3 regions of the Bacillus sp. DTU_2020_1000418_1_SI_GHA_SEK_038 genome follow, and region 1 is predicted to be linked to each of the others. Evidence: predicted binding sites of a transcription regulator. Region 1 holds the regulator's gene; each other region holds the start of a gene.
The links. The regulator Rex, encoded in region 1, represses fermentation and respiration genes when NADH is low (regulators of the CRP and FNR family bind a similar motif). The targets are predictions, from matches to a motif close to TTGTGAAATATTTCACAA.

Region 1 (3,281 bases):
TTTCTGCTTTGATTTCTGGATAATTCGTAGACTTGCGAGACAACTTTATCTAAAAAATATCGATCATGGGAAACAATTAAAATAGCCCCGTCATACGTTAGCAAGTATTGCTCGAGCCAAGATAACGTATCAATATCTAAATGGTTGGTAGGCTCGTCCAAAATTAAAATATCAGGCTTCTTTAAAAGTAGTTTTCCTAGAGCGAGCCTTGTTTTTTGCCCCCCGCTTAAAGTGGATATTTTCGTATCATAGCTAAAGGATTGAAAGTTCAGGCCATGGAGAACCGAGCGAATGTCCGATTCGTATTGATAACCGCCTTGTTCCTTAAATTGAACTTGCCGATCATCGTATTCTTTTAAAATGCGTTCATATTTGTCGGGATTTTCCATTGCTTGCGGATCAGACATTTCATTCTCGAGTCTTCGCAATTCCTTTTCAAGCTTTTGCAGATGTTCGAATACAGTTAACATTTCATCCCAAATGGATCTTTCGGATTCAAGACCGGTATTTTGGGCTAGGTACCCAATTTCCACTTCCTTTGGCTTAATAATGTCACCAGAATCATAAGACATTTGGCCGGCGATCATTTTTAAAAGCGTGGATTTACCTGCTCCGTTTCGTCCCACAAGGGCAATTCTATCTCTAGTTTGTACTTCAAGCTTTATATTCGATAATATAACTTCAGCACCAAAGTTCTTTATTAATTGATTGACTTGTAATAAAATCATTTTGTTCACCTCAAGCTTTATCGCAGATTAACGGGCTGTAAGACCCCCACTTTAAGAAGTTGAGTAAGCAAAAATTACTAAGTGGGGGATCAACAGCCCGTAAATGCCCGAATTTAGGAACACAGACTAAGAACGCCACATCCTGTGGCAACGTCTGTGTGACCCACATCCTGTGGGCCGCAACTAACAATCAATGGGGGATGAAGAAAACCCCCACTGATTGAAGTTTCACTTTATAGAATAAGTGTAACTCATTCATATTTGTTGGGCAATGTATGTGAGGATGGACAAGAATTATTGTGAAGTGTTTTACACATTTGCCTAAAAATAGTGTATGATTTTGTTGTGAGGTGTTTTAAATGTCTGATTTTACCCATTTTAATCAAGAAGGCAGAGCAAAGATGGTCGACATAAGCGAGAAATCGGTGACGGCGAGAACTGCGATTGCTCATTCCAGTATTACAGTTAATAAAGAAATATATGAAAAAATCACTTCTAATAAAATGAAAAAAGGTGATGTACTCGCGGTTGCACAAGTCGCGGGAGTGATGGCGTGCAAGAAGACGTGGGAAATCATTCCAATGTGTCACCCAATACCATTAACAGGAGTAGATATTTCGTTCTCATGGAGCCTCGATCAAGAAGAATATACACTGCTCATTGCCGCTACTGTCAAAACAAAGGGGAATACTGGAGTTGAAATGGAAGCGTTAACAGCTGCATCCGTATGTGCATTAACAGTTTATGATATGTGTAAGGCAGTTGATAAAGGGATGGTCATTGGCAAAACCTATTTAGTAGAAAAAACAGGCGGAAAAAATGGAGATTTTAAAAGGGATTCCAGATTATAATCTATTGATTATAAATGAAATAAAGCTCCTAAATAATTAAACATTTGTCACAATGTGTTGAGCAAACGTAAGAGAGGAGATAAGATAATGGCGAATGAGTCATTAAAAATTCCACAAGCAACAGCCAAAAGGCTTCCTTTATATTATCGATTCTTAAAAAATTTGCATGCTTCTGGGAAACAAAGAGTCTCTTCTGCAGAATTAAGTGAAGCAGTAAAGGTTGATTCTGCTACAATTCGGCGGGATTTTTCCTACTTTGGAGCTTTAGGGAAAAAAGGATATGGCTATAATGTAAATTATTTACTAACCTTTTTTCGGAAAACGTTAGATCAGGATGAATTAACGAAAGTAGCCCTTATTGGTGTTGGTAATTTAGGCACTGCCTTTTTAAACTATAATTTCCTCAAAAACAATAATACGAAAATTGAAGTAGCCTTTGATGTAGACGAGGGAAAAGTTGGGACATTCATTGGTGATGTACCAATTTATCATATGAGTGATCTGGAAAAAGTAATCGAGGACCAACAAATTCAAGTCGCGATTTTAACTGTTCCCGCTCCTGCAGCACAACCTATTGCTGATCGAATTGTCCAAAGCAGTATAAATGGAATTTTGAATTTTACTCCTGCCCGTTTATCTGTACCGTCCTCAATCAGAATCCATCATATTGATTTAGCTGTAGAGCTGCAGTCGCTTATATACTTTCTTAAGCATTATCCTGCAGAGGAAGAATAAGCTAAACAAAGAAAATGAGCACTATTCATGTGCTCATTTTCTTTGTTTGTTATTGATAATTTTGAAATGAATTGCAACCATCCGCAGGCCGGTACCTAAGTCAAAGGTTGCGATAATAATTAGAAAGTAAGTAAATATTCCCCAGCCTTCGTTTCTTTGAATGTTTTGGATCGCGATATAAGTAAAGAGGATCCCTAGAATAATATAGATGATGCCTGATAACAATGGTGTCCTTCTCATAAAAATCCTCCAATAAAGCTTTGCATTTTTTCCGCTTCTTTTATCCAGTTTTCAATGTTTTCTCTGTTAAATTGGATAATGACGACAAGTGTATTCATAGCCACATGCGCAAAAATCGGTACTAGAATTTGCTTTGTTTTCACATATAGGAAAGCAAAGGTAAAGCCCATCGCTGAGTACAAAAGAATATGTTCAAACTCAAAGTGAGCAAGAGCAAAAATAACAGAACTTATTAAGGCAGAAAGAAAAAAGTTCAGCCTCTGATAAAGCGTTCCGAAAATAATCTTTCGGAAGATAATTTCCTCTAGAATTGGACCAATAATAGAGCTGACAACAACGACTAAGGGTGATGCTTGAATAAGTCTAATAATTTGTTGTGTGTTCTCTGAGCCCATTTCAATTCCAATTAAATTTTCTATATTGGCGGCAATAGATTGCGCAAATAAAGCAAGGAATACTCCACCAATGGCCCAAGCTATGGAAGATCCGGCAGACGTTGCATTTCTCAATGAAAGGCTTTCCTTCATTTCTTTTCGGAGGAGTGCCAACGTAATAATTAATGTGATTGTAAAGCTAATGACAATCCAAGAAGTGACAGCGATGGTTTCCATGTCAGCCATGCTTTTGCCGTATAGTGTTCCCCAAAACGCTATGAACGGAACCCCGATTAAACTAGATAATTGCATCCCTATATAAGCAATGAGAATATACCAATATTCTTTTCTCA
Region 2 (3,281 bases), 1.9 Mb from region 1:
TTCTTCTTCGCATCCCCATCGTTTTTGGCGGATATTTACATCAAATGCTACTAATAAATTGGTTTCCTTTGCATAATCTAGGGCCTTTTCTGTAGTCTTCCTGGCTGTTTCATGAAAAAGCGTCCCCGACCCAATATAAAAGATTTTTCCTGTTTCAAACAGCTCTTTCTCTATTTCATTTTCCGTCAGCCATTCGTCAGGTGTTGGATTCACGTATGAATGAAACACTCTATCACCGCTACTATCTTGCTGAACATACACTAAACAGATCTTCTTTGTAGAAGAACGCACACAATAATCGAGACAAACCTCCTCTTTTTTAAAGGCCTTCTCAACGAATACACTTGTTTCATCCATACCTATTTTACAAAGATAATAGGATTTTACACCTAATCTTTTCACGCCTACAGCTAAATTAACCGTTGCCCCACCGAGGAACGGCTGAAAATTTTTATTCGTTTTATCTTGAGAAATCATATCTACTATGACCTCTCCGAATGAAATAATTCCATTTTTATTCATTTTGGTTACTCCTTGGGGACTATTGATTTATTTCCTTTTTCAACAACAATGGTTATGTAAGTACATCGTTTATGAACAAAGACTGAACATGCCTGCGACATGTTCAGTTTAGTAATGATATTAGTAGAACAACTATTAACTCAGAACCTTTTTAACAACTATATCATGCAAACCGATAATATATTAACACAAATGTAGCTAGAACAAAGATAAAATTTAAAAATACAAAGATAAACTGATCGACTTTAGTATTATGCATTTTAATCGGAGGATTGTAAAAGGAAACCCCTTCAATTATAAAGACGATTAATACAATATGAATCATAAAATGACCGATAATTTCTGTCATACCAAATAACATGGTTGTCATGATAAATATAACGGTTACAACAAATCCCAAAACCCGATTCAATATTCCGACCACTAATAAATACCCAACCACGAACTCAATAAAGGCGGCCATAACAATAAATGCATCTGGCGGAAAACCAAAAGTTGGAACACTGTGGCTTGCAACGATATCTAAAGTCATCGCTGGGTATACCCACTTTTCAACTGCCACCCAGCATAGAGATAAACCCGTGCCTAAATATAAGAAAGGAAAACCAATATCCTCTAGTTTCGTATTTCCTACTAATAAGACACCAATAATGGCGACATAAAATCCGTAATCCAACATGTGGAAAATACCGTTATCAATTGTTATAAATACGAATAAGCCTAATAATAAAACTGCCCCAAGTTTTGTGGGAATATGATGTGGAATAAGCAATAATCCGATTATTACCCAAACCAGAACTATAATGCTTGTATTTTCGAGTAGAAATTCTGGCGCAAACAATGTGCCGTTTGATACTTGGATGATTAAAGAAACAGCAGTTCCATATTTCAAAATATTTCTGCTGTACTTTCTTAAGCTAGAAAGTCTTTTATCTATTTTCTTGATGGTGCTCCATTCAGTTGTTTTTGGAATAATAATCGCCAGTAGAGCCAACGCAATTGCTGCGATAATGGCTAACAAAATAAATAATGGCGATAATATATTTTCAATCGATTCTTTTAGAGGGGCAACCTCTGTGAACCACTTTACATGTGCATGCGTAAAAAACGGAGAAAATATGATGCCTAACAATAATAGAAGTTGAAATATCCTTTTCATTATAAGACTCCTCTTCTCTATATAAACAAGATGAATACATTAATAATATACCCCAATTATGATTTTTACGTATGGATTAAAACTGACTTTTATGTGAAGTTTATCACATAACAAACAGGTGACACTTGAATTCTTCTGCAAATGAACTTTGCCAGACAGTCTGTCCCTCCCTCTTTAACAAAAAGTATTTGACAAATTTGTGAACAAAATGAATAATGTATGAAAAGGGGGATGAAATAAATGGATTCTAAGTTAAAAATACTTAATGCTGCTAAATCTGTTGGTTACACAGTACTTGCAATTGGGATAGCAATTTTCTTATACGGGTTTTTTGTAAGCGATTACAGCATAGTTACAGGAATTGGTATTGGAACTGTAATGGGGGCTATTTTTATCTTCCTTATAGGGGTATTCTTCGTTGCGACAGAAGAAATGAATGAAAAAACAGATAAGGGCATCAAAATTTTTTAGCGAGATAGAACGAACACTGGTAAATCTAGGGGTAGTTTGCCATGACGATTTCATATTTAAGTACAATTCTATTAATCTTTAACGTTTACTAAAACAAATAAAGGAGCGCCATAATTGACGCTCCCTTACATATTTTATGCCATATCCCAAATCAAAATGAGTAACGTACCGAAAATGGTCACTAAGGCGATGGCAAATGCATAATAAATATTCGTATAAATCGAACCTTTGTCTCCTGTTTCACCAGCGTGCATAAAGACAACGAGTTGAACACCTGCTTGCACGAATGCTGTTATTAATAGAATGGTCATACCCATTGCAAATGATAAATCAAAGAAGTAAACAGCAAGCGCCACAGCAGTAAGAACTAACGAAAATACAAAACCAATGACTTGTTTGCGCGGGAATAATTCACTCATTTTTACATCAATCCTTTCAAGTAGACGAAGCTGAAGATGAAAATCCAAACAACGTCTAGGAAATGCCAGTAAAGTGAAAAGATAAACGCTTTATTCGTTGTTTTCGGTGTCAAACCTTGTTTTTTCACTTGGAGAATGATGAATAATCCCCAGAATAAACCAAGCGTAACGTGCGCTCCATGCGTTCCTAATGTTGTTAATAAGGCCGCAGTAAAGGCACTCGTTTGCAGACCTGCTCCAACGTGAACATAGTGTACGAATTCATAAATCTCAACGCCTAAGAAGATTAGGCCAAGAATGAGTGTGATGGCAAAAAAGGTCATCATCGCCTTTTTACGGCCAATGCGCATCGCATGAACACCAAGACCGATCGTGAAACTACTTGTTAAAAGCACGAATGTTTCAATGAGCACTGGTGCAATTTCAAAAATCTCGGCTCCTGATGGCCCGCTTCCTGTCCGATCTACTAATGTGAAGTAGGTTGCAAAAAGTGTGCCAAAGAGCATAATTTCAGCTCCAAGGAAAATCCAGAAGCCTAAAATATTCATTTGATTTTGCTCAGTACTATATTCAAGTGGAAGCGCGTGATCTATTTTCATTAGCTAGCACCTCGCAATTTTTTTTCTGTGTCTTCAACTTCTTTTACGGAAATATAAAATCCGTCATCCTTCTCAAATGAACGATGAGCCATACAAGCAAAAATACCAATC
Region 3 (3,281 bases), 1.0 Mb from region 1:
TCTAATGAGCTTAAGGAGTTATTACTAACTGTTCATCATAAAAGAAAAATTGAAAAAGGCACCTTTCTATTCCAAGAAGGGATGAAAGCAAGTGAACTGTTTGTTATTGAAAGTGGTTTAATTCAAATAAGTAAAATCGTTCCAGATGGGCGTGAGCTTACTTTAAGGATGTGCTCTACAGGTGATATCATTGGGGAGCTTACACTTTTCTGTTCAGCACCAAGGTATATGCTAAGTGCAAAGGTAATTGAGGGTGGAGAGGTTGCGGTTATCGCTCAAAATGAATTAGAGGAAAGATTAAAACAGGAGCATCAGCTAGCACTTGAATTAATGAAGTGGACAAGCCTTCAATATCGAAAAACGCAAACTAAATTTAGAGATCTCATTCTCCATGGGAAAAAGGGTGCCCTATTTTCAACATTAATTAGACTTTCCAATAGCTATGGGGTGATTTCCGAAAATGGAATTACTTTAAGCATCCCATTAACGAACCAAGAGCTCGCTAATTTTTGCGGAACATCCAGAGAAGTTGTCAATCGGATGTTAGGCGAACTTCGAAAAAAGGAAATTATTTCTATTAAAAAAGGTATCATTACCATTCACAGCCTAAGCTATTTAAAAAACGAAATAGACTGTGAAAACTGCCCAGTTGAGATATGTAATATAGAATAAAAAAATTAAAACGCTTAAAAATAAGCGTTTTTTTTGTTTGCCTCTATATCACATGAATGAGTACAAGAATGAAGAAAAATGCCGCATTAACAATTTCAAGAATTCCAAGTTTAGCCATTGTCAGCCCCTTGCCGTAGAAAATGATGGCTCTAATCAAACTAGGGATGAATGAGATAACCAATAAAGGCTTACCAGCAATAAACCAGACAGTAATAACTCCTATGTGAAATATCCATGAAATCCATTTAAATGTTTGGTTTTTCTTCTCCCTAATCATTGTTTTTACAAAAAAGGTGCTTCCTATAAAAAATAATATGGAGGCAATAAAGATGGTTAAGCTAGTTAAATTAAGTTCTCCTGCAGGAAGATAGCTGCTAGCCAAGCCAGCAAATGAAAAAACTAATATAGCGCTTACATCATTTCCAAATGCGCGATCTCTATTTTTGGATGAATAATAAGCGTTGAGTAAAAAGAATGGGATCATCGACAGGCCAAAAATTATAATAGATGGTCTCACCAATAAAGGAAACATCAACAGAATCAAGGCCGGAACTAAATAGATCAATGCCCATTTACGATAAAAATTTATTTTTTTCCTTTTGAATAAAAGAAGCATTGGATATGTAGCTAAATAAAGTAAAAGCCAGCCAATAAAAAAAGGGATGTGAATCCACATAAATTCAGCTGCAGCAACTCCCAGCCAGAATGGGATGATGACCATTGCCCATGCACCATGCTGCTTTGGTAAAAATAGCTTCACTATTTTCTCCCCCCCTTTGCTACCTTACTTTACTATATAGGTTCGAATTGATGATTTAAGTGAAATGAATCACACAAAAAAATAAAACCGCCGAATTGTGACGGTTTTTAGGACATTTAACTAACTGTGTTGATTTATTAGGTAGTTTATTATCCACTCTTCTCCTGCATTGTCGTGTATTGAGAAAAACGGAAGTGAAGGAAATTCATCTTGAATCGTGCTAGTTTCTTCAGACCAATATAACACAACTTTAATATTGCTTAATACTGAAAGGAGTTTGGAATCCTCTATGTCTTTCAAGAGCACAAACTTAGGAAAGCTGGCATGCTTATGACCTTCAATTATGATAAAGTCTGGATTAAACTGCATTAGGATCACAAGCTGCTCGTCAAGCGTCCAATTCATTTTCTCCGCTTGGAGCAGAATTCTTCCATCCCCTTCCACAATAGCTGCAAGCGCTCCAGAAGAAATATGCTGACTAGAATCTTTTGTTTCAAGCAGATTAGGCTTTCCTCCATGCCCATGATGCTTCACTGTAGCGGCTGTTAAATCATGTTTCTTAAGATGTGTAATAATTTTTTTTACAAGTGTTGTTTTCCCGCTGTTTTGGTAGCCAACCACTTGAAAAACATATGGAGACCTTACCATGGCCACTCGCTTCCGTCATAATCCTCAAGCAGCAATACATCGACTTCAGAGCCTGCTTGAAAACCCCTTGTTCCCCCTGGCAGAATCATTAATGAATTAGCTCCAGCAAGGCTCATTACGATATTGGATTTGTCTACACCGCTTGGAAAAACCAATAATTTTCCGTCCTTTACAGTGACAGTACTTCTAACTAAGCGGGTAAAAGGGTTTGCTTTTGCAAATTCAACCGTAAGTTCAGCATTCTCTTTCCGAAGATGAGGCTTTTCAGCAAATAGCATTTTCCTTATGATTGGACGGGTAAATAGTTCGAAACCAACATAGCAAGCGGATGGATTTCCCGATAAACCGAATAAAAGCTTTCCTTCTAACTGTGCTACAGTCGTCACACTGCCAGGCCTCATTGCTACTTTGTTAAAAAGAACTTTAGCATTTAGTTTACTATATATGGCTGGAAGGTAATCAAAGTCTCCAACTGATACTCCACCAGTTGTGATAAGCATATCTACTTTATCTAAAGCTGAATTTACAGCTTCATAGCATGTTTTAAACTCATCAGGAAGTTTACCGAAATAAAGAACCTCGGCACCCGCACGTTCTATTTGTGCAGCAATCATATAAGAGTTGCTGTTTCTAATTTTGCCAGGTTCTAAAGGATCATCAACATCTAGCAGTTCTGTACCCGTAGCAAATAATCCTACTACTGGCTTTTTCGCAACTGGAACTTTTGCATAGCCAAACGTAGCAAGTATAGCCTGAATTCCTGGATTTATTTTTATCCCTTTTTTAATAAGGATATCCCCTTCTTTTGCATCCTCCCCCCTGAATGAGATATTATCCCCTGAATTGAATGAACGTTTAATGGACATATAATTTTTTCCGTTTTTTTCAAACCCTTTTGATAACTCAAGCATCACAACGGCATCACATTCTGCAGGCATCTGTGCCCCAGTCATAATGCGGACCGCCTGAAATGCGCCAACCTTTTTACTTGTCACGTGTCCGGCACCGATATGATCAATAACTTCAAATTCAATTGGATTTTCTGGTGATGCTTCTTTCGTATCGATTGCTCTAACAGCAAATCCATCATATGGAGATCGGTCAAAATGTGGCACATCATTAGTGGCTGTGATATCTTCAGCCAAATACCTTCCAAAACTCTCATTTATTGAGACGTATTCTATGTGACCTTTTTTTTCAA

Region 2: a site for Rex is predicted at 1,773-1,790, ahead of RRV45_RS11880 (DoxX family membrane protein). Genes of this name have one in related genera too.
Region 3: a site for Rex is predicted at 1,490-1,507, ahead of RRV45_RS07600 (YwiC-like family protein). Genes of this name have one in related genera too.

What each region holds. Positions count from the first base shown of each region.
Region 1 covers NZ_CP135435.1:506,139-509,419, forward strand. The annotation lists gene abc-f (ribosomal protection-like ABC-F family protein) at 1-728, opposite strand, end outside; gene moaC (cyclic pyranopterin monophosphate synthase MoaC) at 1,088-1,579, shown strand; gene RRV45_RS02715 (redox-sensing transcriptional repressor Rex) at 1,667-2,314, shown strand; gene RRV45_RS02720 (YdiK family protein) at 2,348-2,554, opposite strand; gene RRV45_RS02725 (CPBP family intramembrane glutamic endopeptidase) at 2,551-3,281, opposite strand, start outside.
Region 2 covers NZ_CP135435.1:2,399,903-2,403,183, forward strand. The annotation lists gene RRV45_RS11875 (carbohydrate kinase family protein) at 1-522, opposite strand, end outside; gene RRV45_RS11880 (DoxX family membrane protein) at 686-1,681, opposite strand; gene RRV45_RS11885 (hypothetical protein) at 1,922-2,152, shown strand; gene qoxD (cytochrome aa3 quinol oxidase subunit IV) at 2,287-2,571, opposite strand; gene qoxC (cytochrome aa3 quinol oxidase subunit III) at 2,574-3,170, opposite strand; gene qoxB (cytochrome aa3 quinol oxidase subunit I) at 3,170-3,281, opposite strand, start outside.
Region 3 covers NZ_CP135435.1:1,526,970-1,530,250, reverse strand. The annotation lists gene RRV45_RS07605 (Crp/Fnr family transcriptional regulator) at 1-672, shown strand, start outside; gene RRV45_RS07600 (YwiC-like family protein) at 716-1,432, opposite strand; gene mobB (molybdopterin-guanine dinucleotide biosynthesis protein B) at 1,553-2,080, opposite strand; gene glp (molybdopterin molybdotransferase MoeA) at 2,074-3,281, opposite strand, start outside.